Regions from separate parts of the Lactobacillus sp. B4007 genome, predicted to be linked through region 1. Evidence: riboswitches for the same ligand, from Rfam matches in the RefSeq annotation. Region 1 holds a riboswitch; the other holds the start of a gene.
What was found. A riboswitch is a leader RNA that binds a small molecule or an ion and turns the genes downstream of it on or off. The one in region 1 is predicted to bind FMN.
Positions count from the first base shown of each region.

Region 2: linked by a shared signal. The riboswitch ahead of J3U54_RS04870 (ECF transporter S component) and the one ahead of ribD (bifunctional diaminohydroxyphosphoribosylaminopyrimidine deaminase/5-amino-6-(5-phosphoribosylamino)uracil reductase RibD) in region 1 are both predicted to bind FMN.

Region 1 is NZ_JAFNPA010000004.1:186,466-202,023, reverse strand. It holds gene J3U54_RS07895 (LacI family DNA-binding transcriptional regulator) at 1-168, shown strand, start outside; gene J3U54_RS07890 (DeoR/GlpR family DNA-binding transcription regulator) at 814-1,275, opposite strand; gene J3U54_RS07885 (DeoR family transcriptional regulator) at 1,382-1,555, opposite strand; partial or broken gene J3U54_RS07880 (class II fructose-bisphosphate aldolase) at 1,658-2,463, shown strand; gene J3U54_RS07875 (PTS sugar transporter subunit IIC) at 2,771-2,992, shown strand; gene J3U54_RS09155 (PTS sugar transporter subunit IIC) at 3,196-3,375, shown strand; gene J3U54_RS07870 (PTS system mannose/fructose/sorbose family transporter subunit IID) at 3,305-4,384, shown strand; gene ribH (6,7-dimethyl-8-ribityllumazine synthase) at 5,313-5,786, opposite strand; gene ribA (GTP cyclohydrolase II) at 5,788-7,014, opposite strand; gene J3U54_RS07855 (riboflavin synthase) at 7,026-7,631, opposite strand; gene ribD (bifunctional diaminohydroxyphosphoribosylaminopyrimidine deaminase/5-amino-6-(5-phosphoribosylamino)uracil reductase RibD) at 7,632-8,687, opposite strand; FMN riboswitch at 8,801-8,937, opposite strand; gene J3U54_RS07845 (hypothetical protein) at 9,018-9,221, opposite strand; gene J3U54_RS07840 (hypothetical protein) at 9,417-9,548, opposite strand; gene J3U54_RS07835 (aspartate/glutamate racemase family protein) at 9,745-10,491, opposite strand; gene J3U54_RS07830 (UDP-N-acetylmuramoyl-L-alanyl-D-glutamate--2,6-diaminopimelate ligase) at 10,509-12,077, opposite strand; gene J3U54_RS07825 (sensor histidine kinase) at 12,122-13,276, opposite strand; gene J3U54_RS07820 (response regulator transcription factor) at 13,281-13,967, opposite strand; gene J3U54_RS07815 (ABC transporter ATP-binding protein) at 14,156-15,136, opposite strand; gene J3U54_RS07810 (ABC transporter permease/substrate-binding protein) at 15,139-15,558, opposite strand, start outside.
Region 2 is NZ_JAFNPA010000002.1:357,160-372,717, reverse strand. It holds gene J3U54_RS04905 (YitT family protein) at 1-235, shown strand, start outside; gene J3U54_RS04900 (tetratricopeptide repeat protein) at 274-1,530, opposite strand; gene J3U54_RS04895 (HU family DNA-binding protein) at 1,636-1,911, opposite strand; gene der (ribosome biogenesis GTPase Der) at 2,095-3,405, opposite strand; gene rpsA (30S ribosomal protein S1) at 3,470-4,675, opposite strand; gene cmk ((d)CMP kinase) at 4,748-5,422, opposite strand; gene J3U54_RS04875 (LysM peptidoglycan-binding domain-containing protein) at 5,465-5,941, opposite strand; gene J3U54_RS04870 (ECF transporter S component) at 6,558-7,241, opposite strand; FMN riboswitch at 7,334-7,448, opposite strand; gene J3U54_RS04865 (pseudouridine synthase) at 7,475-8,194, opposite strand; gene scpB (SMC-Scp complex subunit ScpB) at 8,191-8,802, opposite strand; gene J3U54_RS04855 (segregation and condensation protein A) at 8,792-9,529, opposite strand; gene J3U54_RS04850 (reductase) at 9,534-9,884, opposite strand; gene xerD (site-specific tyrosine recombinase XerD) at 9,893-10,792, opposite strand; gene J3U54_RS04840 (S1 RNA-binding domain-containing protein) at 10,785-11,672, opposite strand; gene pyk (pyruvate kinase) at 11,859-13,628, opposite strand; gene pfkA (6-phosphofructokinase) at 13,659-14,618, opposite strand; gene J3U54_RS04825 (DNA polymerase III subunit alpha) at 14,784-15,558, opposite strand, start outside.

The DNA of each region.
Region 1 (15,558 bases):
GGGTTCTCTGATACTAAGTTAGCACATTTATTTCTTCCTGCATCAAAGTTAATTTCGCAAAACCCCTATTTAATGGGAGCAAGTGCTGCGGAGACCTTACTTAAACTCTTAAACGGAAAAACTAAAAAGACTAATTTTAAACCTCTTATTATCCCTGCTAAATTTTAAACTTACTTTTCTGCTAGAAAAAAGTCTCAAACATCCATCCGTTAACAATTATTGATAATTAAAATCTTTGCGTGCTTAGCTTCAATTTAATCGCATCTAAACTTAGCTAACATTCAAAACCAATTTGCTTTATAACTATTGTTTAACTAGCTACGTTCAATTGCTATCAAAAAAGATTATACTTTTTACCAGCACAAATTTTATTCCGCCAATGTTGCTTTATCTATTCTTGTTGGCATTATACTCAAATCAAGATAAGACACTTAACATTTTGCTTATTATTTTATATATATAAAATGATATTTAAAGTCAACAAGTTATTTAAGCTTATTTTGTCATTTATATTTTTAATAACTTTCCTACAATTAAATATTCTAATTTCGTTATATTTGTACATTATAGTATTTTTATGACAAAGCTAATATATCATTCCATGTTTCTTAGAGAATTTATTCATTTAATATAAAACCTGTATGTAAATGTTTTAAAAAGACTAAATAGGAATAATTTCAAGCCTTTTTCTAATGCTTTCATATACTGATTATTGCTCTAAAATTTAAGTATATATATTGCTCTTATTAATTTGTTCAAATAATTTTTACTTCGAAACATACCTTTTTAAAATTATAACAAGAGCTTATTACATTAATAAACAATCTCAACACCATTTCGTTCGAAAAATTCATTGTATTGTTTATCTGGCTTCTCATTTGTCACAACTGCTGAAATTTGGCATAATTCACAGTCTTTATATGGCAAGGCTTGTCCAAACTTTGCACTATCAACTAACAAAATAGACTTCTTTGTTCTTTTTATTAGAGCACGCCTTACATTTGATTCAGACTCAACTTTGTCAGTAACACCATATTTTAAACTCACACCACGGCAAGACATAAAAGAAATATCAAAAACAAAGTCCATTAAATACTCAACTGTACTCATACTACTCGTATAAGTATCAATCATGTTTCCACCAATAATACTAATTTTATTTTGCGTGTGTAAATTCAAATAGATTGCTGTTTCTAAATTGGTTGTTACTATATTTAAATCCTTAAAAGTTCCTAAACAACGAGCAAGAATATTTGCAGTGCTGCTGTTATCTATAAAAATATTTTTACGACTTTAAGCATAAACAGAAGCCAACTGAGCAATATATTTTCTCTCTCTTAAATTAAGGTGTTGTTTAATTGTCGTAGGTGTCTCTATCTCATTAGCGTTTAATTACTCCACCATGAATGCGCTTAACCAAGCCTTTACTTGAAAGCTTCTTTAAATCTCGTCTAACTGTACTGGGACTATAATGAAGAACTTTCGAAAGTTCATCAATCGTTAAGTAATTTTTCTCTTTTAAAAGCATTAATAAATATTCTTGTCGTTCATTCATATTAGATCTCCATAATTAAAAATGATTGAAATACTAACTAAATAAATTACGATAATAATGTAAGCAAATACAAATAATTTATATTTTAAATGGAGATTTCAAATGACATTAGTAACTTTAAACGATATCTTACCTAAGGCTAAAAAGGAAGGCTATGCGTTAGGCGCATTTAATTATGCAGATCTTAACACTGCACGCGGTATTGTGAACGCAGCTAAAGAAACAAATTCATCCGTAGTATTACAAATCGCCGAATCACATTTTCCTTACCCGCCTTTAAGAATTGGTGGGAAATTTGCACTAGATTTGGCAAAGCATGCCAGTGTACCAGTAGTCGTTCATCTTGATCATGATACTGATATTAAAACTTGTATTGAAGCGTTAAAAATGGGTTTTAGTTCCGTAATGCTAGACTTTTCATTGAAAAATATACATGAAAATATTGTTGGAACAAAAAAGATCGTCGAGTTTGCTCATGACCTTGGTGCCAGTGTTGAAGGAGAAGTTGACGTAATGACACATGATGGAGGAGATGGCAAACCTGATTATAGTAACTTGATAGATAATTATACTACTGTTAGTGAAGCAAAAAAATTTTATGATCAAACTGGTATAGATGCCATGGCCATTTCATATGGAACTGTTCACGGCATTTATCGTGATAAGCCCATCTTAACTTTAATCGTCTAAATGAAATCTCACATGCAGTACCTGTACCACTAGTTGTCCATGGTGGTTCAGGATTAAGTGATAAGGAATATCGTAATTCAATTAAAAATGGTATCAGTAAAATTAATTATTATTCCGTAATGTCATTTAACATTACTAAAGGTTTAAGAAAACATCTAGATAGTAAAAAACTCAACAGATATTTTTATACGATGTTGACACAAAGATTATTGGATTAGTTAAACATGATATTAAACACAAAGCATAATTAGAGAAGTGATAATGTAGTTGTTAACCAAGTTAAAGATGCTAATCGTATTTATCAAGGTTTACAAGGAAAGAGAATAGAACGAATAAATATCGCTAATGTTGGTCGCTTTGATGGAATTGAAAAAAAAAGAAAGAACTATCTGACTCTATTTTACTTACTAAAATAGACCAACAAGCTGTACAAGTACTTTTCAAAATAAATGCTAACTTAGTGCACCAAGTTGTTCCAACTGATAAAGCAGAAGACTTTGAAAAATTATTAAAGGAGCAATAAAAATGACTAATACTATAATTATAGCCGCTTTTCTTTGCGGTCTAGCTGAATTTATCTGTTATGGTGGAAATTGGTTACTAGGACAAAATATGGCAGATCAACCTATTGTAGTTGGAACTTTGGTGGGATTATTCTTAAGCGATTTACAAACTGGAATTATTTTAGGTGCAATGCTCGAAGCAACCTTTATTGGTGCAGTTAATGTTGGGGGCTGTTTCACTTAATCCTTCAGTTGCTACAGTTTTAGCTGTAGCTTATGCCATGATCGGTGGCGGTGATACTAAGGCATCTATTGCTTGGAGACTTGTTAGAAGTTGGAACATATGTTTTGTTTTCTTTAGTACAAAATTCGTGGACAGATGCTGCAGACAAGTCTAATGAAAGAAAATTAATTTGGCTTCATTATAGCATTTGATTTTTAAGATCTCTGATCTTTTTTATTGCAATCTTTATTACAATTTTAATTGGTGTAAAACCTGTTGCTGCTTTTATTAAATCACTTCCAGCATTTGTTGAAAATGGTTTAGGACTAACTGGTGGACTTCTTCCAGCTGCAGGTTTTGCAGTGCTTCTTAGGCAAGAAACTTGCTGTATGGTATTTTTTTAGGCTTTATTTAGTTGAATATGTTAGATTACCACTATTAGTTGTCGGTATTGGTGGCTTAGTCTTTGCTGTTGTCTTTGCCTTTTATGACAAGGAAATTTTTGATTTAAAGCACCGCAAGGTAACTTCAAATACGAATAATAAAACTTCATCCACAGATAAAAAATTATTACTTAAGCTTTACCTTAGATCTCTAACTATCGACGCTCCATTGCAATATGTCAACGAATATAGTTCGGGTTTTAAATACTCAATTTTGCCTTTCATTGATCACTATTATAAAAACGGTTTTGAAGAAAAAAGACAAGCATTTGAGCGATACATTTTTTATAATATTACTCAATATATTGGAACTTTTTGTCAAGGTTTAGTGGCATCGATGGAAAAACAAGCTGCTGAACATGAAGATTATGATGTTTCTTCAATTAGTGCTGTCAAAGCTAGTCTAATGGGTCCAATGTCCGGAATTGGTGATACATTATTTTGGGGAATTTTAAGAGTCATTGCTGCTGGAATCGCAATGACATTTGGAATGCAAGGAAATGTTCTTGCTCCAATCGTATTTTTATTAATCTATAATATTCCTGCACAATGGTGTAGTTGGGAAATGACCAAACTAGGCTTTTCAGTTGGTTCTGAGCATATCACTGAAATGTATTCTTCAGGCTTATTGAACGTCTTTACTAAAGCTGCACGAACGCTGGGATTAATCATGTTAGGAGGTATGACTAGTAGCTTAGTTCAATTCAAAACTAAGTTGATATTTCATGTTGGTGGCGGCCAAGTTATTAATATTCAAAATATTCTTGACTCTTTACTCAAAGGACTAGTACCATTATTAATTACCTTAGGTTGCTACTGGTTAATAGCCAAAAAACATATTAACTTCACGATAGTAATTATCGGATTAATTATTTTTTGTATTTTTCTTAGTGCTCTATGTATAAATCTTAAGTTAATTACTTTCAATAATGTCAGCAATATAAAAATATACTTCTTCAGTCTGTTTTAAATAACCTATGTGGTCAAAGAAACCAAGATCTAATCTGTTTTGTATCATTTTTTTGATACAAACTTTATTTTTAAATAATTTGACAAAATATTTACTGCTTAGCAAAAAATAATCAAATTCAGAATCATTATTTTCTGTATTTATACTTTGAGCTTAGCATTATTTTTTATTGAGTACGCTATTAAGATAGTGTTTATCTAACTGTTTAAGGTTTCAGCCGTATATCATATTTATTTTTATTCCATTAAAGCCATATAATTCATCAGCCACTTGATTCGCTCTTTTTATCGGCCCTGCTATCGCTAGCAGTAATAATAACTCTGACTCTAAAACTTAATTTTGCAAGCACTAATTTTTTAGGCAGTTTTGTTACAAGCATGGGGTAAAGCTATCGCAGTATTATCAGGACTAGCATCTAAACCGTCACTGGTTAAAATAATCCGTTATTAACCATACTCCAATATGCTAGCCAGAAACAACGAAATAGGAATTATTAAAACATTAATTGCGATTATGGCCGAATAACCTATGGTTAAAGTAGCGTCCATCTCAATGATGATATTCTATCCTCACAGGTGCTTTTTCGTGAATTCTTGTTTTACTGAATAAATTGGCGTTAAGCTTTCCATAAACATGAAAATCAATTTTGGCATAGACTTAAGAGTTACGAAAAAGTAAAGTTGTTAGACGAATTATGACGGCAAAATAATTATCATTACCAAATCAAAGCAGATGGCAGTATTGATGATCACAATATTGTCAAACTGACAAAAGCTGGCTTAGATATTGCAGTTGTCGGATTTTTTATTTTTAAAAATAATTTGGCTGGACAGATTGCCAAATTAAAAAGCAAGTAAAAATAGGTCATTTCTCGTTCAGGAGAAATGGCCTATTTAAATGGCGCAAATTAAGTAGTAATGTATTTTGGTTAAATCTGGTTAATCTGTTCTTCTAAGTTCAGTACTTCTAAAACATCAGTTGCACATTCCGCCCCCTTATTGCCGGCTTTTCCACCAGCACGATCGGTGGCTTGTTCAACCGTATCAGTCATCAAAACACCAAACATGACAGGAACTTTACCATTAGCAGTGGCTGCAGCAAGCTGCGCAGTTGTTCCCTCACAAACATAGGTAAAGTGAGCGGTTGCTCCACGAATAACTGCACCCAAAGCAATGATGCCGTCAACTTTGCCACTTTTTGCTAAACAGTTAACTGTCCGGGCAATTTCAAAGGCACCTGGAACATGAACAACTACGATATTGTCGTCCTTAACACCTGACTTATGTAATTGACCGATAGCCCCTTGAAGTAAACGATCAGTCACAACGCCATTAAATTGCGCAACAACAATACCAATTTTTTTATTCTGACCAGCCGCAATATTTCCCGTAATTTCCTTCATTTTAATCAACCTCACTTAATAAATGGTTCATCGCATGTTTCTTAGTTTTCAAGTAATCCCTGTTTTCTGCGGTCATTCCAACTTCGACGGGAATGCGCTTAGTAACTTTTATCCCATAATTTTCCAATTGCTCGACCTTATCAGGATTATTTGTCATTAATTCAACTTCATTTACTCCTTTTTGGCGCAAAATTTCGGCAGCAATGTCGTATCGGCGAGCATCTACGGGCAAGCCCAAATGCTGATTTGCCTGGACCGTATCCATTCCTTGGTCCTGCAATTGATAAGCGCGCAATTTGTTCGTAAGCCCAATCCCCCGGCCTTCTTGCCGCAAGTACAATACCGCACCTGAACCGTTTTGCTCTATTTTAGTTAAGGCCTCAGCTAATTGAGCGCCACAATCACACCTTTTTGAGCCAAATACGTCACCAGTCAAGCATTCACTGTGAAGCCGCAGCAACAATGGGCTTCCTTGCTTAATATCACCCTTGCTAATAAGTAAAGTTGGCTCCTTGTCTGGGTGCTCGCTGTCTTTAAAACCCTCAAGCTGAAAGTGACCATATTTCGTCGGGAAGTCAACTGTAGTAAAAGATTCGATATCTGGCTCTTTTGCTTCATGGTGTTTACGGTACTCAATCAATTCTTCAATGGTTAAATATGGTATTCCCAAGCCTTCTGCTAAGGCCTTTAAATCCTTTCGCCGCGCCATATGACCATCTTTTTTAATACATTCACAGATAAAACCAACTGGGGCCACACCAGCTAAGCGAGCTAAGTCTAAAGCAGCCTCTGTATGACCAGTTCGTTCTAGAATTCCACCTTCTTTAGCTACAAGCGGAAATACATGACCGGGATGGTAGAAATCATCCCATTGACTATCAGGATTAGCCAACTTCTTGATTGTTTTTGCCCGGTCAAAAGCAGAAATTCCAGTAGTAGTTTCCGTTGAGTCAACGCTCAAGGTAAATGCCGTGCCAAAAGTATCATTTGACCCCGTTTCAATCGGTTCAAGTTGAAGTCTATCCGCAAATGCTTTGCTCATCGGCACGCATAAAAGTCCCCGAGCTTTGCTAATCATCATATTGACTGCTTCGGGAGTTACTTTTTCGGCTAAGCCAATCATATCTCCCTCCGATTCACGCTGAGGGGAATCGGCTACAATTACTAATCCACCATTTAGCATGTGCCGTAAAATTTTCTTCATTTTTTGTTCTAATTGTTCGTCCATTTTTTGCTCCATTAAAATTCTTTTTTCCATGCCTGAATTTGCTTTACCGCATAACGTCCAATCATATCCATTTCAAGATTAACCTGGTCATGAACGTGATAATGCGCCAAGGTGGTATTAGCAATGGTATAAGGAATCAGACTTACGCCAAATTCGTCATTTTGTGCCATCGTCACCGTTAAGCTGATACCATCAATTGCCACTGAACCTTTTTCAACTAAATAAGGATCATATTTATGCGGTACCTTAAAACGTAATTCAATTGCATTTTCATTTTCACTTCTACTAATAATTTCTGCCGTAGTATCAACATGACCGGCCACAAGGTGACCATCAAGCTTGCCGTTCAAGGAAAGCGATGGCTCCAAGTTAACTAAACTGCCGTTAGTCAGCTTACCTAAATTAGTCCGTTTCATCGTTTCCGGCATTACATCAACCGTAAATTCATTATTTTGCCAAGAAGTCACGGTTAAACAAATTCCATTAACCGCAACACTAGCACCAAGTGGCAAGTTTTGTTTCGCAATTTCAGCGGCCGAAATGCCTAACTTAGCGTGTTTTTCGGTAATTTCTAACCGAGTGATTTTACCAGTTGCCTGAATTATTCCTGTAAACATTTATTTTCTCCTTGCCGTAATCCGAATATCTTGTCCTAGCTCTTGGACAGCTATTAATTGGTACTCCAATTTTTGTGCAAGTGCTGCACCCACGGCTACAGGCAGAGCGGTTCCGCCCAATACTTTTGGAGCAACATAAGCAACTATTTGATCGGCTAATCCGGCTGCCAAAAACTCAGCTAACAGATTGCTGCCACCCTCAACTAATAGCGACTGAATCTCACGTTCAGCTAAAAGCTCACCAATTTTTTGGGGTGTCCACTTGTGAGCGACAAAGCAATGCACATTGGCCGGGGCCTTGTCCTGTAACTCGGTCTGACTAAGTAGCCAAATGGGACCAGGTAATTTAAACAGATTCTGCGTTAAATCAAGTTGATTTGCATCATGCGTTAAAATGATTCGAATGGGCGGCTGTGGTAAAGCCTGTATTCGTACCGTTAATTGCGGATTATCAATTCGCAATGTGTTCGCTCCAATTAAAATCGCCTGCTGGTGCAAGCGCAGCTTTTGCACATCGTACTGGGCTTTAGGGCCAGTCAAAAGCGTACGCGCTTTTTCAGCACCATTAAGCTTCCCGTCAAGTGACATCGCATATTTCAAGGTTACGAGTGGTCGGTGATGCTGATAAAAGAAGTTATATGCCTCGTTTAGTTTCTCTGTTCCCCCTAGCACCTTGGTTTTAACGCCGTGCTCATTTAAATACTTAATTCCTTTACCAGCCACAATTCCGTGGGGATCAATTTGTCCGATAATCACTTCTTTAATTCCGGCCTCAGCTACTTTTTGGCAGCAAGGCGGCTGCTTACCGTAATGACTGCACGGCTCCAGCGTCACGTAAAGTGTTGCACCTTGAGCTTGTTTGATATCGTCTAGCCGATTAAGTGCATTAACTTCCGCATGCTCTTGTCCAAACTGATGATGATAGCCGGAAGCTAAGACCTGGCCGTTTTTAACAATAACCGCACCAACTAAAGGATTAGTCCATGTCATTCCCAGTGCTTTAACGGCCTCTTTGCTTGCTATTTCCATATAGTCTGTATCCTGCAAAAAATTCACTTCCTAAGCACAAAAAACCTCGTTGATTTCAGAATCAACGAGGCACTAATATTTTCTAATTAAATAAGATTTCAGCGAAGTTTAAAAACAACGCTAAGATTAAATTAGCTTAATTTGTTCTTCTCCCATCCAGACTTTAACTGTCGGTACTAGACTTGCACTAGTTCCACCGCGCGTACGCGGGTCACGGACTTCAACCTCACTGGTTGTCACCGTCGGTAGGGAATTTCGCCCTGCCCCGAAGAAATCGTATTCAATTAGTTACAGAATAATATACTAATTTGATTGCGTCAATAGACCCAGCAAAAAGAATTGAAAAGCTAGCTGCAATTATTCCCGCTTAAGTTTCCAATCCGAAGCTTTAAGAGGGAGATTATTGTTTTTACTAAAATATTTTTTAAAAGCAGTGATAAATTCTAACCTATCTTCATGACGATTACGGTAAATGTCATTTAGTGACATACAAGCCGTCACAAGTAAATCAGTCAAAATAATTATTAATAATCCGATTAAGACGTATAACAGGTAAAGCATGATATTCCCTCCTAAAAGTTTAGCTGTATTACTTATCTAATACAGTACTATCATAATGAATAAATGTCAACGCTTTTCTAAGGCAAAATTAAACTTTTATGATTATTTGACACTTTGGTTTCGCTAAAAAAAGACTATTAACTGTCAAGCAACAATTAATAGTCTAATTTAGTCTTTAGTTCTACCGGTTAATATTTATTGTTTTTTGAATCGACGAAGGAAATTAAGTACCGTGACAATCACTTGTCCAACCGTCAGGATCAAGCCTACGGTTTCTAATACATCAATTGTGTCTTCACCGTTATTCAAGTTTTTATTTTTTCTCATCTAACCACTTCCTGCAAAAACCATTTAAGCAAATATTGATTCTTCTTAAATTATACTTTTTTATTCTCAATATACATCAAGTATATACCATATTATTGAGTAAGTTTTGCTTTTAAGATTTTAAAATAAAAAAGTTAGCTCTGAAATAATTTCAAAAACTAATTCTTAGTTAGCAGCAATAATGAAAAAAGTCGGGTTAATATAAATATTTTTTTACAGCTTCTGCAGGAGCCATTCCCGCACGAATTTTTAATTCCAATTCAATTGCCACATCCGCAATAATTAATTGGGGATCAATTATATTATACGGGTGGTCTGGCGCTTTTTCTTGTGCTAAAGATAACTCGGTACAACCTAGCAAAATAACCTCGCAGCCATACTCATCATGCATTTTACGCAATATGCGGTGATACAACTCAGCATCAACAACACCTTTTTGCTTGATGTTGTCGTAGATTAATTCAGTTACTAACGGCTGAATTTCTGGGCCGCCTAATTCAGCTTTTCGCCCTACCTTGGCTAATTCATCAACATAAAGATGATCATAAATTGATCCTTCAGTCGCAATTAAACCAATTTTTGTTTCGTCCGGGTAATCTTGCACAAACCGGTGAACAGCAATTCGCATCATATGCAAGAAAGGAACATCGGTCAGCGCTGCCAAGTCATCATAAAAATAGTGTGCAGTGTTACACGGCATAATAAAGAAATCTGGCTTAAGTTGCGCTTGCTGTAAAACATCTTCACGCAAATTAAGAAAGAAATTAGGTTGCGAATGATCTTTTATATATGCTGTTCTATCAGGAATTTGAGCATCATTGACCAAAACGTAATTTAAGTAGTCCTGATCCTTAGTAATCTTAATTCGATGATTTAATTGGCGAGCTAGGCTCTCCGTCGCAATCGTTCCCATTCCGCCAAGAATGGTAAAAAAGTTTTTCATATGTTCTGCTTTTCTCACTAATTAAAGTGCTCGTCTTGTCCTTCTAACTCGTTGATTATTTGCTGAGCAACAGTAATATCTGAAGGATAAGGGGTATTAATACCACGTACTTTCTGGAAGCCATCTTCGCCCTTGCCACAGACTAAAACAACATCACCTTTTTTCGCCATGCTGATTGCATCGTGAATGGCCTTTTGCCGGTCAAGTTCAATTGTTACGTCCACTTTTGAATGATCGATACCAGCATCGATTTCCTGGCAAATTTCTAGTGGATCCTCAAAACCGGGATCATCAGTAGTCAAGAAAGCCTTGTCAGCGTATGCATTCAAGCTCTTACTAAAACCGGGACGGCGAGAAACGCCTTTATCACCAGGTGCACCGACAACCACAATGATTTTTGGATTATCAAATTCACGTTGCATGAAGCCCATCAGTGCCATCATTGAGGCTTCATTATGCGCATAATCAACTACTACCACACCGTGGTCCTTAGTTATTTCTGTCTGCATTCTTCCGGGAACATTAACATCGCGAATACCCCTAGCAATAGCATCATGCTCCATTCCAGCTAGACCTGCACCAATTACAGCAGCTGTTCCGTTGGATTCATTAAAATCACCTAACATCTTTAACTGGTAATCACCAGCAATTTTTAACTTTTTAGCTTGGTCACTGATACACGAAACTTTGAATTTAGTACGTGCCATATCGAGTTCTTCAGAAGAATACCGGAAATCAATTATTTGCGGTAAAGCAGGATTTTCAAACTTTTCGTCAGCAAATAAATAAATGCTATCAGGATCAGTCGTAGTAGTAGCTGCCGCATAAACTTCGTTAAAATGTGCAGTTTGCGCATTGATTATACACTTACGTGCATTAACCAATAATTGCAGCTTACAGTGTAAATAATCCGCAAAATTAGGATGCTCGTTTGGACCAATATGATCTGGGGAAATATTCAAGAAGAAGCCGAGGTCATAAGTTAGGCCAAACACCCGGTTACGTTTATAAGCTTGACTAGAAACTTCCATCACCAAATGAGTCATACCATTATCGACTGCATTACGCATATCACGGAACAAATCAAGTGATTCCGGTGTAGTGAGGCTCGACTTGAACGTATCTTCAGGATTTTGACCTACGACATTATTAACAGAAGAAATTAATGCTGTCCTGCCACCATTAACCTGGTCAAGTATCCCTTTTAAAAAGTATGCCGTTGTTGTCTTACCCTTGGTTCCAGTAATGGCAATTACATATAGGTCATCCTGAGGAAACTGGAAGAATGCTGCCGACAACAAGGCCATTGCTTTGGCCACATCACGTACAATCAAGGCGTGCATTCCTTTTCCTTCCGGATAAGGTTGTTCAGCAACATAACAATTAGCACCGTTATCCTTTGCCATTGATAAATAAGTTGGTCGAAAACCTGCTCCTTTACAGAAAAACAGGGTATTAGTTTGGATATCACGTGAATCATAGGAAACATATTCCATCTGCGTAATCACCGTATCTTGAACTGCACTAGACTTAAGCAGGTGATGTTCTTTTAAAATTAAAATACAGGTATTTAAGGAAATACTCATGCTATACCTCTCTATTAGTTTATCTAGTCAAAATTATATCACAGCTAGGCGTGAGTTTTTGCATTCTTTAGATCTAATGGCAAACAAATGATAAAACGTGTCCAATTATCATCTGATTCGCAGTGAATTTTGCCATGATGCAAGTCGACAATACTCTTAGTAATCGACAATCCCAGGCCAGTTCCGCCAGTCTTGGTATTTCTGGAGGTCTCCATCCGGTAAAAACGTTCAAAAATCTTTTTTAATGATTCTTCGGGAATACGCGCTCCGTTATTTTCTACCCGCAGTTCAACTTCATTATTATTTACTAAATTAGCTACAAGATTAATTTGCGTTGCCCCAGTACCATATTTTAAAGCATTTGAAATCAAGTTATTATAGACTCTAACAAGCTTTTCTGGGTCGGCTTGAATCGTTAAGTCCTTAGGTCTTGTTTCAATATTAAAAATTATTCCCTTTTCATCTGCTTCAAATTCAAAGCCAGCAGCCACTTGTTCTAGCATCGAAAAGATGTGCAAAGAAGACAAACTAAGCTTAGTACTAGTTGACTTAAGTGTCGTATATTCAAGCAGGTCATGAGCAAGTGACTTCATTTGTTCGGCTTTCATGTACGCAATATTGAGGTATCTTTGCTGGTCTTCGGGATCCGAGACCCCCGATTTCAATAAGCCCAAATAGCCAATAATTGAGGTTAGCGGTGTTCTAATATCATGAGAAACATTACTAATTAATTCATCTTTGGACTTTTCAATCGTTCTTTCTTCATTAATAGCAGTTACCGTGCTATCAACTAGTGAATTAATCGAGTCGATAACTTTTTGCAGGTCTGTTTTTACTTTAAAAGAAATGGTGTGATCAAAATGACCCTGAGCAATATAATGCAGTTCTGAAATAACGTGACGCAGCTGCATCTGGTGATAGCGCCTGATGAGTCGCCAATAAAGGACAATTAAATCCCCGATGCCCATAATCACCAAAAAGGTGTTTTGCCAAGACCAGAGATGCCGTCCGCCAGCAAAAGTTATTGTTTTCTTTAAAAAATAAATACCGTTTACCAAGTTTTTATTTTGCAGAATGGTCAGATTGATTAAAATAACGATTGATAAATTGAGCAGCAATAATAATACAACCGTAATTACGCCTTCAGCGAAAAGTTCACTTTTTTCCGCGGCTGTTAACTTGACACGTTCTTTTTTCATTTAGCTAAGCCTCAACCTTATAGCCTACGCCCCAAACAGTTTGGATGACATCTTCGCCACCAGTTGCTTTTTGAATCTTGTCACGCAAGTGCGAAACGTGAACCATGACGGTTTTGGCAGAAACAATGGATTCTTGCTGCCAAACACGTTCAAATATTTCATCGGCTGAAAATACCCGGTTAGGGTGACTGGCAAGTAAATATAAAATTCCAAATTCCAGTGCCGTCAACTGAATATCCTTACCGTCAATCGTTTTCACCTCATGTGAATCACGGTTAATAATGAGCGGCCCAATTTCAAGAACATCAGGTTCATCATCTTTAACCTGCTTTTGACTACGACGTAACAGTGAACGGACACGGGCCATCACCTCTAACGGATTAAACGGCTTGGAAACATAATCATCGGCACCAGTAATTAGTCCCTGGATTTTATCCATGTCGCCTGTCTTAGCGGAAACAATAATAATCGGAATATCCGAGTCTTTCCGAACTTCCTTAATTACATCAATTCCACTCATGCTAGGCATCATTACGTCCAAAATCATTAGAGCAATGTCAGGAGTAGTAGTGAGCTTAGTAATGGCTTCTTTGCCGCTATAAGCTACAACAGGGGTATAACCTTCATTTTTAAGGTAAATACTTAATAATTCAACGATTTCTTTATCGTCATCAACTACTAAAATTTTCATCGGGCATATTCCCTTCTTTAATTTTCTTTTTGTTAGATTTATCTAAATTATTTTTTCGTTTTATTTTTGCTAACTATAGTGTAGCAGACTCTTTGCCATCTATTTTAGCCAATTATCTGATAATCACCTAATATTCAAGCATAACTTATCTTTTTATTAAAAAAGCTGGACAACTTGGTCCAACTTAACTAGTTAAAATCATTTATTCCACTTAAATACCTGATAATCCATTGCCGGTCAACATAGCCCAATATTTCTTGATTCGAATTTTGAACAGCAATTGCTGGATGCTCGCTTAAAAGAGCTAACAAGTTAGCTAATTTATCATCAACACTAATTACAGGCGCCGCTTTAGTACTATCTCCTTGCTCCTCTTTAAGTTCATTAAACAGGATTGCTTGACGCACAGGCGTTTCGTATAAATCATTGCCAAGACTTCCCTGAAAGAATTCGCGAACAAACTGGTTAGCAGGATGACGCAGAATCTCTTGCGGCTCAGCCACTTGTAATAAATTGCCATCTTTCATAACACCAATTCGGTCAGCCAGTTTAAGTGCTTCACTCATATCATGTGTAACAAAAACAATGGTATTATGCAGCTCCCGGTGAAGCTTAATAACAAGATCTTGGAGATTAGTCCGCGACAATGGATCAAGGGCACTAAAGGGCTCATCCATTAACACAATTGGCGGCTTAAAAGCAATTGCCCGTAAGATTCCAATCCGTTGCTGCTCACCACCAGATAGTTCTCGCGGATAGCGATCATAGTAGTTATCTGGATCGAGGTTGACTTGCTTTAAAAAATTGCGTACCTTTTCGCGTTGCTCTTGTTCTTTACCCTTCACTTCGCCCTTGATTTCAGGGATTAAAGCAATATTCTTAGCAACAGTCATATTAGGAAAAAGGGCAATTTGCTGCAGCACGTAACCAATGTTCCACCGCAGTTTTTGGACATTATAATCAGTGGTGGGCTGATCATTAACTAGTACCCTACCGGAACTGGGGTCCTCCAACCGGTTAATCATTTTAATTGAAGTCGTTTTGCCACTACCAGAATTACCTACCAAAACAAATAGCTCGCCTTGCTGAATGTTTAAATTGAAATCATTAACTACCACTTGATCAGCAAAGGCTTTTTTTACGTGTTCAAATTTAATTGCTGTTGTCATGGCTAGTTCTCCTTAATTAAATGATGTCGCACTAGATATTTATGGGCTACTTGGCTTGGATCCGCATTTTTGACGTTTACTTCATAATTCATTTCCTGCATTTCTTTTTCCGTAATTCTGCCTGCCAGTTTGTTCAAACTAGCTACAATCTGTGGGTGCCGTTTAGCAAAATCAGACCGCATGAGTGGTGCCCCCTGATAGATTGGGAAGTTATGCTTATCATCTTTTAAAATATTTAAGTGATATTGCCGCAGTTCACTATCAGTGGAATATGCGTCAACAATATTAACTTTTCCCTGCTCAATTGCCTGGTAGCGCAGTGCTGGTTCCATCGATTTAACCGGGAAATTAATCTGGTAACGCTTTTTAATACCCTTAAAGCCATCACCACGATCAATAAATTCCATGGTCATTCCACCCTT
Region 2 (15,558 bases), on a different contig from region 1:
GATTGATTTAAAACTTGATCGCGGTTTTACCTATTTCGAAGCTCGGGGTGGTTATAGTAAAGTTAATCGTCCAGTAATCTATTTAGTCGTTTCGCCACGTGAAATACCTGCCGTGAAAGAATTAATTAGCGCCGAAGACCCCAAAGCATTTGTGAGCGTAATTGAAGTTCACGAAGCACTGGGAGAAGGCTTTACTTACAAACAAAAGCAACGTCACTTTATTATCCGCAAATAAAAAGATCGCATTCTGATATGCGATCTTTTTTAGTTCTGCTAATCAAGTAAATTATTAGCTAAATCCTGCATTTCTGTATCCTCTGGTTCAAATTTCAAATAACGATTTAATAATTCTTGAACAATGGTAGTTGAATTGGGTTCAGCATTAAAAAAGAGAATCATTTGTCGTAAAAAAGCGGTATTATCCTGAAATTCGGGATAAACAAGTAAAAACTCACTTTTAGCCTTTTCAGTCTGCTCAAGAGCCTCGTAAGAAAGAGCCATGTTCCAATGTGCTTGTGGCTCTAATTCATTATCAGGTATTTTACTAAATAATTCTAAGTTTTCTTGGTGCTTATTTTCCTTTAAATATAAATCTGATAGTTGTAAACGTAAATCAACGTTTTCAGGTAAAAATTTCAAGCCCTTTTTGAGCAATTCCTCAGCGGTGTCAAATTCATTAAGCTTAACAGCAGCTTTTGCCCCAATTGCGTATAAAGATGCATCAAGCTCGTTATATGCGATTCCTGCTTGTGCTGACCGTAAAACTTGGTCATTATCATTTTTGTGTTCATAAGCAGACGCCAACAGCCGATATGCATTCACGTAATCAGGACTTTGGTCAATCACTTCATCTAGGTATTTGATTGCCTGATCGTCTTTATTGACCGCTAACATAACTAAGGCTGCTTGGTACTTACTGTCAATGTCTAACAGTTCACTCGCGTGTTTTTCAATTACTTCACTTGCTTCTTCATAGCGGCCCAACTTAGCTAGAGTCTGAAACAGACGGTCATTTAGGTTAATCTCACTAAAGTTTTTGTGTCTTTTTAATAAATCCTGATACAAATCTAAGGCTTGCTCATAACGGCCACTAAGATAGTCTAGTTCAGCTAATCCAAACTTTACGACATCTTCTTCAGGTGCCACTTTAGCGGCCTTTAGGAGCTTGCTATACGCCGTCTCAAGCAAGCCATTAGTTTGATAGTAATCCGCTTGGACTAATAGGCTATCCAAATAAGCGGATGAGTCTTCTGGAATTGCATAAAGAAGTGACAGTCCATCATCGTCTTTACCATCGTTCAACAGAATTTCAGCGAGATAAATTTTGAAAAGGTCTTCTTTTGGAAAACGCGCAATTAAACTACGGTAAACTTCTTTGGCTATGTCAGTAAAACCTAAGCCAGTTAAATTTTCGGCTAAGGAAGCCAAAATTTCTGGTTCATCTTCATCTAGAGCCTTTTTTAATAAAATTTTTTCTTTGGAAAAATCTTGTTTTTGAATTGAATCTAGCAACTCTTCTGAATAGCTCATAATTTTCCTTCCTGTCTCAGATTCATCGTGTTCATTTTAGATAAAAGTACAAACAAAAAGATGATGGCATTATGGCCACCATCTTTTTGGATAAAACTAATCAGCTTATTTAACAGCTTCTTTAAGAGCTTTACCAGGTCTAAATGCAGGAACAACACTAGCTGGAATTTCAATTTCATCACCAGTTTGTGGGTTACGTCCTTTTCTAGCTGCACGCTTACGCACTTCAAAAGTACCAAAGCCAATCAATTGAACTTTTTTACCTTTTGAAAGATCCTCTTGGATCGAACTGAAAATTGCATCAACAGCTGTAGCTGCATCCTTTTTAGTTAACTTAGTTTTTGAAGCAACTTCAGTAACTAATTCTGCTTTATTTGCCATAGAAAATTCACCTCCCAAAAATGAATCTCATAACAGAGATTCTTTACTTATTCCTCATCAGAGAAACAAGGAACAATGATCATGACTAATCATTCTTTCCTTGTTTCAAAATAGCACAAAAGCCATAGTACAACAAGCAATTTAGCCGAAAATTGTCATTTTTATCTATTTGCTAGATACAAACTATTTTCTTTTACGTGCAATAACCTTAATTGGTGTGCCAGTAAAATCAAAGTTATCACGTAATTGATTTATTAAAAATCGCTCATAGGAAAAATGCATTAATTCTGGATCATTTACAAACACCACAAAAGTGGGCGGATTTGTAGACACCTGAGTCATATAATAAACTCTAAGGCGTTTTCCTCGTACCATTGGTGTTGGTACCAACTTGCTAGCTTCGAGCAGGAGATCATTTAAAACACTGGATTTAATTCTTTGAGTCTGGTTTTGGTGAACCTGCTTAACCATCTTCGGAATTTGCTCCAAGTTTTGGCCCGTTTTTGCTGAAACGAATAAAATAGGCGCATAGTCTAGATACTGGAATTCTTCACGAATAACTCGTTCAAAATCTTTACCACTATTACTGTTCTTCTTCGGTAAATCCCATTTGTTAACGACAATAATAATGCCGCGTCCAGCCTCATGTGCGTACCCAGCAACATGTTTATCTTGTTCCCTAATGCCGGTACTAGCATCAAGAACCAAGCAGACGATATTAGAGTGCTCGATCGCACTCATTGCACGCATTACCGAATACTTCTCAGTTTTTTCATAGACTTTGCCTCGTCGTCTGATTCCAGCTGTATCAACAATTCGGTATTTTGTACCATCTTCGCTAATAAAAGGGGTATCTACAGCATCACGAGTTGTTCCCTCCTCATTATTGACAATTACCCGCTTTTGTCCGAGTAAACTATTGACAATCGATGATTTACCAACGTTTGGTCGCCCGATTACACTGAACGAAATCTGGTCATCATCATCTTTAGCTAGATCTTTTGGTAGTTCACTAACAATTCGGTCAAGTAAATCACCAATTCCCGTTCCGTGAACACTAGAAATGGGAATTGGATCCCCGAAACCTAAACTGTAAAAATCATAAATATCCATTCTTTGTTCAGGATTATCTGTTTTATTAACCGCTAATATAACCGGCTTTTTTGTTTGATAAAGCATTTGCGAAATTCGCTCATCTAAATCGGTTAAGTGATTAGTAACACTAGTTAAAATTACAATCACTTCTGCCTCTTCAATAGCTATTTCTGCTTGGGCACGAATCTCATCTTCGATTCGGCCATTTTCCCAAGTAATACCGCCAGTATCAATTAAGTCAAATTTATGTCCCATCCATTCAGCTTGGGCATAATTGCGGTCACGGGTAACGCCGGGCTTATCTTCTACAATTGCCAAACGCTCATTAATAATCCGGTTGAAAAGAGTAGATTTACCAACATTTGGTTGTCCTACAATTGCAACTACAGGTAAAACCATATTTTCAGCCTCCTTTTAATAATAAAAAAAGCCGACTTAAAAAGTCGGCTCATTAAATTTACAACTAACGACGATCTTTCAATTGGTCACCAATAATGTCACCTAAAGCAAAGCCACTGTCATCGTTGTTCATGTATTTCTTGTTAACAGAGTTTCTGTTGTATGAACTGTGCGAATGAGATCCTTCATTTTCAGAACCTTTAGAATCAGCAGCCTTCATTGAAAGTGAAATTCTACGTTCATTAGGGTCAATGTTCAAAACTTTAACCTTAACTGTTTGTCCAACTTCAAGAACATCACTAGGTTTGTCAACGTGTTTATATGATATTTCAGAAACGTGGACCAAGCCTTGAATGCCATCAGCAACTTCTACAAAGGCACCAAAGTTAGTTAAAGACTTAACTTCACCTTCAAAAATGTCGCCTTCGTGTAATTCAGCTGTAGCTTGTTCAAATGGGGAAGGTTCAGTTTGCTTGATTGAAAGGGAGATGCGGTGTCTGTCATCATCGATACCAATAACTTTAACTTTAACATCTTGACCAGCCTTTAATACATCACTAGGCTTGTCAACGTGCTTGTAAGAAATTTCAGAGATGTGAACTAAACCGTCTACACCACCAACATCAACAAAAGCACCAAAGTTGGTCAAACGAGAAACTTTGCCTTCTACTACATCACCAACAACTAATTGTGATGCTACTTTATCAAAGGCTTCTTCACGTTCTTCTTCAATTAAATCCTTGTGAGAAAGAATCAGACGGTTCTTGCTTGGATCAATTTCTGTAATCTTAAGCTTCATTGTCTTGCCAATGTATGGTTTAAGATCAGAAACATAGCGGTTAGAAATAAGTGAAGCTGGTAAGAATCCTCTTGTACCAACATCAACTAATAAACCACCACGTACTGATGAAGTAACAGTACCTTCGATTGTTTTACCTGCTTCAAAGTCTTTTTGCAATTCGTCGTAAGCTTCTCTTTCCTTAAGACGAGTTACTGAGAAGAAGAACTCACCGTTCTCCTTGTCTCCACCAGCTTTTCTCAAGACTAAAGCTTTAAACTTGTCTCCTGGCTTAACGGCTTCGCGTAGATCAACGTTGCGATCTGAAGTGAATTCACGACGTGGAATCACACCTTCGACACCAGCGTTTTCAACACCAACATCGATTTGACCTTCTTCAACGTCTAATACTTCAACATCTACAATATCGCCGACCTCAACTCCTTGCATTTGCTTTAATGCATCTAAAAATTGATTACTGTTTTCTGACATTATTTACCTCCCAATATCATAATCTAATTTTAAATGAAAGTGAGATATTTTTCTACTGTTTTAGCACCTTTTTTAAATATTTTTTTGACTTTTAGCAATTTCAGCCAAAATTGCGTCAACAACTTGTTCAATACTCATCTTAGTCGTATCAATTTCAACCGCATCTGGCGCCTTTTTTAACGGTGAAATTTTGCGATGAGAATCCTTGTAATCACGTTGCTTAATACTTTCTTCAATCTCTGCCAATGTTTGACTACTTTTTATTCCGCGCTGCTTTAAGTCAAGCATTCTTCTTTGGGCACGAGACTTTGCTGAAGCTACCAAAAAAATTTTCACTTCTGCGTGAGGTAAAACTGTTGTGCCGATATCACGACCATCCATTACGACATTCATCTTACCTGCCATTTGCCGCTGAAGACTAACCATTTTTTTCCTAACGCCAGAAAGTGCTGAAACCTGGGAAACATTTGCTGAAATTTCAGGCATCCGAATTGCCTGTGTAACATCATTTTTACCTGCAAAGACTTTTTGTTCACCATCAACTACTTTTAATTCAATTTGATTTTGATCAACTGCTACTAAGATCGCCGTTTCGTCACCATAATCAAGCCTATTTTTTTGTGCTATTAATGTGCAGGCACGATACATTGCTCCAGTATCAATGTAAATAAAACTCAATTTTTGTGCAATAATTTTTGCGACTGTACTTTTACCAGCTGAAGCTGGTCCATCAATTGCTATCTGCATGCCATTAAAAAAGGGACTTGAAGTCCCTAACCTTTCTATAAACTACTTTACTCTTAACTTTTGACCAGCATTTATTTGATCATCTGGATTAAGTTGATTTAGTTGTGCTAAGTTATTAACCGTTAAGTTAAATTTATCTGCAATACTAGTTAAAGAATCACCGCTTTGAACTATATAATATTTAACTTTTGTTTCAGTTTGCTTATCCTTTGCCTGAACTTTAGGCTTGGATAATGTTTTTTTCTTAACCTTGTCTTTAACCTTTGTACTAATTTGAGCCGTGGAAGTCTTCTTTTCTGTTACCCGTTTGCGTTTCTTAGTCGCTTTTTGCAATTCAATTACCCGGTTGCTGGTTTCACTATTTGCAGCCAAATGATGCACAACCGGTACAAGAGCAATAATAATAACTATAAGAACCATTAAGATCAGCCGGTATTTCGAGCCTGACTTATTAATCATCGTCCTAGAATTATGAGGACGTTCGTAATGCTTAAACGGTTCTTGCGGGTTCTGATTCAATTTGAAAACCTCCTTCACCTACCTAATTTAATTTTAGCATATTTAATAAATAAAATGGATAAAAAATAATATTGAAACGATTCGAATTCAAAAACTGGTTTTAGTTAGTATCTATGTTTTAAGAAGTATAATCTGCAAATTAACGATGTTTAATAAAATTATTGCTTTTACTTTCTTCCCTATATATTTGTTAATTTCACCATAAGCATTTTGAAGAATAAATTAAATATTTCTACAAGCAAAACAATTTGAGTTAGTATTAGGGTCAATATATAAAAGAGATTAATTCACATGAATTTCATGATAGATATTGAAAGGAATAATTTCAAAAGTTGGTTTAACTAAGATAGATTTGATTGATCTTCGATGACTTAAAAGCAAATTAGACTACTAAGTAATTAATTACATTTTTAATTACACTGATTAACTTCTTTATTTGTGTAATTATTTTACTTGAGTTGTCAGAACCAGGGCAAAGTAATAAAAAAGATAAAACATGAATTGCGTTACTTAATTTATAAGAATATTCAATTTTATACTATTTTTTATGAATAATTTTCCTAATCGTAATACTTAAAAACTATTAATCTTACTTTTTTAGTTAATAAGTTATAGTTTAATTCTTTAAATTAAAATGCTTTCTTACGAATGGCTTTAAGCTGCGTAAAACAACTTCAAATAGGAAATAAACCACTACCCCATTAATTGCTCCTTTTAATAAGTTAAATGGGACGATTATGCCAAAAATATACGTAGACATTGACGGAATATGGAGAAGTTGACCAAGATAAACTTTCTCCGTAAAGTTAAGCAGTCCAGTATAGCCGTGAATTGCTGGTAAATTCGTAACCGTAGTCACTGCATATATTGGCGTCAAGATTAAGGCATTTAACAAGGATAAAACAATTGTCATCGCTATTATGCCCAAAATAATTCCGATAATTGGTTTAACATAAAGTTTTTTGGCATTTTTTTCGCCAGCCGAAACATCCTTAGCAATGTAATAAAATGGCAGTGCAAATGACATAGAGGCAGCTAAAGCAGCTAATTGGCCAATGACACTTGGCAATGCAAATCCTTTATAAATCAAGTCAATTAACATTCGAACAGCGGCAATAATAAGACCAGGTACTGGACCGAATAAAAAGGTCCCAATCGTAACAATAACATCAGAAAAGTCGAATTTTAAAAAGCTAGCTACTGGGAGAGGAAAAGCCAATTCCATTAAGATAAATGAAATGGTTCCAATTAGTACATAAGCAATTATATTAGTTAGATTTGTGATATTTCTTCTTTTCACAATACTTACCTCCAAAAAGAATAGGTCTGTTGCTCCTAGCAACAGACCTAATAAAAGTAAGTATTCAAAAATAAGTCTTAACTTTTAGTTTAGCCTGTCTTCTTTCATCTAGACTTTAACTATCGGTACCATAATTGGTTCCACCACAAAAGTGGGTCGTGGACTTTCACCACCGGTCGGGATTTTCACCCTGCCATGAAGACAACAAACTGATATTTAACTACAAGTAAATACTAGTCTACCTGTTTTAATCTGTCAACTTCACTGTGGGTAAGTTCCCTGTATTTGCCAGAAACAAGATTCCCCAAAGTCAAAAAGGAGTATCGTTCACGGGATAATTTATTTACCTGATGGCCTACGGCTTTAAACATTCTCTTGACTTGATGATAGTGTCCTTCATGAATCGTTAACTGCACAATTTGGCTATTCTTCTTTTTATCGCTCCGGATAATTTTTACTTTAGCTGGTGCACTTCGATGACGATCAATTCTGACTCCATGAGATAAACGATGAATTTCCTCTGGTGTCAGTTGACCCTCAATCTTTGCTACATAGACCTTAGCAACCTTATTGCGAGGATGCATCATTAAATTAGCCAGTTCACCATCGTTAGTCATTAATAACAAACCTGAAGTATCATAATCAAGCCGGCCAATTGGGTACAGCCGATAAGGTAAATCGGAAAAATAATCTACTACGGTCTTTCTTCCCTTGTCATCATTTGCTGTTGAAACGACGCCGCGTGGTTTATAAAAAAGATATGTATGCAGACTTTCACGCTCAATTGGTTCTCCATCAACCGTAATATTGCTAAAAGTATCTACCTTGGTTCCAAGTTTGGTAATAATCTCGCCGTCAACCGTTACTCTGCCTTCTTCAATCATTTTTTCAGCCTTACGCCGAGAGGCAATTCCCGCCTCTGCGATTACCTTTTGTAAACGTTGTAAACTCATTCTTTATCTCCTTTTTGTGCTTCAGCAATATTTTTATCTGCTTTTCCATTAGCTGAGAATAAGTCGATTTCACCCTCAGAGTTAATACTTTCATCTTCAAAGTCTTCTATCAGAGGTAAGTCAGCTAGACTTTGATAGCCAAAATACTGTAAGAAATAATCACTGGTGACATACAAATTGGGGTGTCCTGGTGCATCCTTTTTACCATCTGCTTTAATAAGTCCACGCCAAATTAAAGTTTGGAGCGCCCCTGACGAATTTACCCCACGAATTTCATCGATTTCAATGCGCGTAATGGGCTGACGATAAGCAATAATTGATAAAATTTCTAGTGCCGATTGACTTAACGACTTTGACAAATCTTTTTGAAAAAAATTAGCCACTACTTCACTAACTTCTGGTCTAGTAGTCAATTTATAGTTATGGTTGATGTGTATCACCTGCAAACCAGAATCTTGATTTTGCTTAAGCTTAGCTGCCAGATTTTTGGCTAATTCGCGCAATGCGGAATGCTCAACTTGCATTAACTCACACAAATTTTCACTTGGAATGCCATTATCGCCTGCTACATATAGCAATGCCTCCAATTGTGCAATTTTACTTACCATCTTTATCAATTCTTTCTAATTCCAGATCACCAAAAATTCGCGACTGCTTGACCTTAATCTCTTGTTTTTTACATAATTCTAATAATGCTAAAAACAAGCCAATTACATCTGATAAGCTAGTCATCTTGTCGCTACAGGAGAAAAAGCTAATTTTTTTCTGCTTAGCCAATTTGGTGCGTAAGAAGTCAATCATATCATTAATTGGCGTTTCTTTCACATTAACGGAAACAATATCGGGCTGGCGAAGTTTTAATCTTTGAAGTACAACGATGAAAGTATTAGCTAATTCTGAAGAGGTGATTTGGCCCAAAGGTAACGGTTGTACCTTTTTGGTAGCTGGTACACTTTCTTCTTTAGCTGCTGTAATAGGTACTTCATTATTTCGCTGCTTAAAATAAGCCGATACTTTTTTAAAAACGGAATACTGAACTAGCTGTTGTACCAACTCATCTCTAGGATCTTCTTCGGGTTCATCATTTTCGGTAAAATCATTTTGAGGCAAAAGTGATTGGGACTTGATCCTCAACAGCATTGACGACATGACAAAATACTCGCCAGCAATTTGCAAGTTTAGTTTCTGCATCTCATGCAAATAAGACAAATATTGGCTGGTGATCTGAGCAATTGGAATATCATAGATATCAATTTTTTGTGATTTGATTAAGTGAAGAAGTAAATCAAGCGGCCCCTCAAAATTGGGCAATTCTAAAGTTAAGTTACTGATCATAGTTCTATTTCTGTTTTAAATATTTCATCAAATAAACGTATTCTGGGACAGTGGTTATTTTTTTCTGGGGATTGCCAGCCGCTAATTCGCAAATTGCCTGCTCTTCATATTTTTTCTTACGGTAATCTGGAGCAAGGGAAATATAGCGTATGACAATAAATTGTTCATCCCACTGAGTGCCAATTACGCCAACAAAGTTGGGATTATGGTCGCGATACAAAAATAACCGAAATTCCTTACTGTTTTTATTAAGCCGGATTTCATCTTTTAGATTAGCTAAATTTTTAAAGTCTGGGAGGTAGGACAACAAGCCCATCGCTACTTTTTCTTTATCATTTTTGCATTCAATTAACATATGTTCACCTAAAATCGCGGATGTGTTTTTGCATAAACTTCTAAAATATGCTTTTGGGATAGATTAGTATAAATCTGCGTCGTACTAATGTCAGAATGGCCCAAAATTTCCTGCACCACGCGTAAATCTGCACCATTTTCTAATAAATGGGTCGCAAAAGTATGACGCAAGGTATGCGGTGTAACATTTTTGGTTATCCCCGCCATCTGGCAATAACGTTTAATAATTTGCCAAACTGCCTGTCTAGTTAAAGCACCGCCACGATTATTGAGAAAAATAAAGTCAGTATTCTTACCTACTTTTAGTAATAAAGGATCACGGACTTTTTCCTGATAGCTGTTAATCCAAGAAATTGCCACGTCACTAATCGGAATCAAGCGCTCCTTCGAACCTTTACCGAATACTTTCAATAATTTTAATTCTTCATGCAAATCATTAAATTTAAGGTTAATTAACTCACTCACACGAATTCCCGTTGCATATAGGGTTTCGAGCAAAGCTCGATCACGTAAACCAAGTTTTTTCTTTACATCAGGCTGCTGCAATAAATTATTAACTTCCGCGACACTTAACGCTACCGGCAATCTATGCTCTTTTTTTGGTGAGTCAACTTCAAGCATTGGATTAAGTTTTTGGATATTCTGACGAACAAGCCATTGATAAAATTTCCGCAAACTCGAAATCATGCGGCTAATTGAACTAGTTGCCTTATTTAAGTCTTTTTGACCAGCTAAAAAGGCATCGATATCAACTGCTTTTGTTGGCCAAGACGTAAAACCCTCGTTTTTTAAAAAAGTCAAGAAATCCATTAAGTCTTGCCGATATGCAGTGATGGTATTGTCACTGAGTCCGCGCTCAATTTGGCTGTATCTTAAATAATCTTCAACATCTTCTCGCAGTTTATGCATCTTGCTCGTCTTCTGGATCATTAATCAAACTAATTGTACCGGCAGTTTTATCTTCCGAAATATAACGTGCTTTAAGCAAATGGCCCAGAGCCCGTTTAAAGGCCGCTTTTGAAATGCCAAAATAATTCTTAATTTTTTGCGCATCAGATTTGTCGTAAAACAGTAATGTTTTAGTATTCTTTCGCCGCAAACTCATTAAAATCATTTGGGCATCATCATCTATTTCTTCAAAAGCACGTGGCAAGCTACTCAAATTCAACCTGCCATATTGACTAATCCCGATTACACGACCTTTAAACTGCTCACCTAAACGTAGCGGACGACTCATTTGGGAGGCATGAACAAAAGCTAAATAATAATCAGTAGTAATCACAAAAGCGCCAATTTCTCGACTAGAATAGACTGTTCCAAAAACATCCTTATTTTTCATATCGTTAGGAAAGTGGGCTGCCAATTGCTCAAAAATATTTTCATCGGCCAACTTGGCCCAAATTCGCTCTTTATCATCTGTTTCAAGGTGAACTAACAAATGATCATCTTTACGGGGCCACCTCTCTTTGGCAAAGGGCAAATCATCAACTGATAAAACGACATCCTTATCCGGTAAGCCAATATCAACAAAAACGCCCAAATCGAATTTTACATCGGTTACTTTACCCCAACCGTACTGGTCTTGTTGCGCAAAAGGTAGAAATTGTGTCATCTCCCGGTTATGCTGCTTGTCGTCATATAAAAAGCCCTTTATTTCATCGCCAAGCTTAGGTTGCTGTTCCTGAGTAATCTCCTTGCGCTTTAATTCGTAAGTCAGTCCCTCAATTTGAACATAATAAGCTTCATCATTTTGGTCAATAATTTTTCCTTTTGCAATCGTGCCGAGCATAAACTTCTCCCCTAATTTTACATATTTCATCTTTACCAAGTATACCATTTTACCGAAAGAATTTGACAATCGCTAATCTTATTTAATTGGCGAGCAGTAGCCCCCTGTAAAATGAGTATTAGATTCTTGAAAAAACAAAAAAGCTAGCATCCCTGCTAACTTTTTCATTAATATTGGTTCACAAAATTAAAGGTTTGAAACTTCGCCTTGGTAAATTGCACCACGACGTGCATCAACTGTAATAGTTGTGTCACCAGCAATCTTCTCAGTTGCATCGGTTACACCAACAACAACTGGAATACCAAGTGAAAGTCCAACAACAGCAGCATGTGAAGTTAAACCAGAAGCTTCTACAACCAAGCCAGAAGCCTTCTTAATAGCAGGCATGTAGTCAGGGTCTGTAGTCTTAGCAACTAAGATGTCGCCTTCCTTAGTCTTGCTAATAGCTTCTTCAGCACTGTTAACAACAACAGTCTTGCCAACAACTGAACCATTACCAACGCCTAAGCCTTGAGCTAACTTGCTACCAATTATTTGTAATTTCATCAAGTTAGTTGTACCAGAATCACCAACAGGAACACCGGCAACGATAATTACTAAATCACCATCTTTAACATAACCTTGTTCCTTAGCAACCTTAGCAGCTACTTCAAACATGTCGTCAGTTGATTCAGGCTTTTCAGTGAGCATTGGTTGAACGCCCCAGCAAATGCCGAGTGAGTGTTGGATCTTTTCGTCAAAGGTCAAAGCCAAGATGTTGGCATTTGGACGGTACTTAGAAATCATTCTTGCAGTGTAACCAGAATTAGTTGCAGTAATAATAGTCTTGACACCTAATTCTTGAGCAGTCCGAACAACAGATTCACCGATTGCTTCGGTTACGTTTGAACCCTTGTATTCTTCAAATCTTTGTAAAGCTAAAGTATTGCGCTTAAGAAGTTCTTGCTCAGTTCTTTCGTCAATTTCAGCCATTGCACTAACAGCCTTAACTGGGTACAAACCATTTGCTGATTCACCTGAAAGCATTGTTGCATCGGTTCCATCAAGAACAGCATTAGCAACGTCAGAAACTTCAGCACGAGTTGGACGTGGGTTTTCTTGCATTGAATCAAGCATTTGTGTAGCAGTAATAACTGGCTTGCCAAGGGCATTAGCTCTCTTGATTAAATCTTTTTGAACAAATGGTACATCGATGAATGGAATTTCAACACCCATGTCTCCACGAGCAACCATCAAACCATCTGAAACTTGTAAAATTTCATCGGCATTGTCAATACCTTCTTGTGATTCAATCTTAGGATAAATCTTAACGTAATCACAACCAGCTTCTTCACAAAGCTTACGGATATCAAGAATATCTTGGGCTTTACGAGCAAATGAAGCGAAAATAAAGTTAATTCCGTGCTCTAAACCAAATTTAATGTCATCAGTATCTTTTTCAGTGATTCCTGGAAGGCGAATTTCAACGCCAGGTGCATTAACACCCTTCTTAGAACCGATTACACCGGTATTTTGTGCTTCACAGACTAATTCTCTGTTAGCATCATCTTTTTCTTTAATTAATAAATCAACTAAACCATCATCAATTAAAACATGACCACCAACATGAGTATCATCATAAAGTCCGTCGTAAGTAACATGAATCATGTCCTTGTTACCTGGCTTAGTTGCATCCATTGAAACGCGGATCTTATCACCAGTGTTGAGAGTGAACTTGCCACCTTCTTGATCAGTGGTTCTAATTTCAGCACCTTTAGTATCTAAAGCAATACCAAGAACTAAACCAGTTTCTTTTTCAACTTGGCGAACCATCTTCATCCGTGAAAGGTGTTCAGCATGGTCACCGTGTGAAAAGTTGAAACGAAATACATTTACTCCAGATTTTGCTAGAGCAGTAATAGTTTCAATATCATTCGATGCTGGTCCTAAGGTACTAACAATTTTAGTTTTCTTCATTATGTAAAAATCTCCCCAAAATCGACTAAATTATTTAGTCATTTCATCATTTATATCTAATAACGTCTCATCACTGCGGTGGGTATCATCAAACAAATCGAGAATATCATGTGTTTCTAATTGGCCATTCTCCATGCCGACAGCTAAACCGCCTTTACCATCGAGAAGTAACTTAACAGCATAATTACCCATTTTTGTCGCATTGATTCTATCCAAAACAGTTGGTGAACCTCCACGTTGCATGTGACCTAAGATATTAGCTCTGGCGTCAAAATCGACGTATTTTAGAAGTTCAGTTCTAAATTCATCGGCATCCATTACGCCTTCAGCCAATACGATAATACCATGATCCTTGCCTTCTGCAAAGCCACGTGTTAGTGTCTGAGCAATTTCCTTAATATCATAAGGACGTTCAGGAACAACAATCGCGTCTGCACCACTGGCTAGACCTACGCGCATTGCAATATCACCACAGCCACGTCCCATTACGTTAACAATGAAAACGCGGTGATGGCTGCTAGCAGTATCACGAATCTTATCGATTGCTTCTAAAGCTGTATTGCAGGCTGTATCAAGGCCAATGGTGTAATCAGTGCAAGGAATATCGTTATCAATGGTTCCTGGCAGACCAATCGAGTTAATGCCAAGACGGGTTAATGCCAAAGCACCGTGATAAGAACCGTCACCACCAATAACGATAACAGTATCAATGTCATGTTTCTTTAACTGTTCGACGCCCTTTTTTTGCACTTCTTCTTGTGCAAATTCTGGGAAACGTGCACTGTAAAGAAAAGTGCCGCCTAAACTTATCATGTGGTCAACTTTTTCAGCAGTTAGCGTAACAAAGTCACCCGCAACTAACCCGGCAAAGCCATAACGAATACCAACGACACCAAGCCCGTTATGAATAGCAGTCTTGGTAACAGCTCTAACGGCTGCATTCATACCAGGAGCATCGCCGCCGCTCGTTAAAATACCAATTCGTTTCATGAATTCACCTCATTAAGATTTATTGTGTAATTTCTCACATCCACTAAATTTTAACATTCTTTGCCAAAAAAATCTCACAAAAAATAAGATATTTTCTTGATTTACCAGTCTTTTTGCTTGTTAGCGCTATCAGTCAGAAATTGCTCAAGTATGCGCAAAAAATGCTTATTTGTAATTAACCACTCGTAAATTAGTCAAAACATACTGCTTTTTACTTGAATCAAAACGGTCATTTTGAACTCTTATTCCCAATAAATAAATGTTACCTTCTTTTAAAATAGATTGAATTTTTTCATACATATTAGGAAAAATTACAATATCTTGGCGACTAGTCGAATCAACAAAATTACCAAAAGCCATCGTGGTATTTTTTTTGGTTTTGATCAGTTTTAGGGACATCAGTTTTCCCACGGCAACTCCCGAATCATTAATTTCATATTGCTCTAGTGGCCTAGCCTTAAATTTTTCAGCATACTTTTGAACAGCAACAAGAGGCGAAGTCATCGTGGAAAAGCCTAAAGCTTCTTGCTCCATATCTGCTTTTTCCGCGCTAGTTGGTTCAGGAGCCTGCTTAATTGGTACCCCACCGAGACTTTCAGATAGTGCCTGATTATTACCAGTTAACTGAATATTTTCAATAATTTCTGGACTATTTTCCAATAATTCATTTCGGTTGGCATTCAGGTTATCAAAGCAACCAGCCTTGATCATAGGTTGAATCATTTTAATCTTCAAGTAATTTGAATTAATCCGCCGTAAAAAATCATCAAACGAATCAAAGAGCTTATTGTTACGCTGCTTAATAATTTGAGTCAGAAAGTCATTTCTCAGACCTTTAACTGCCCGCAAACCAACTAAAATTTGGCCATTAACAATTTGATAGCTTAGTGCGCTTTTATTAATATCCGGTGGTAAGATTTTAACCCCAGCGCCTTGCGCC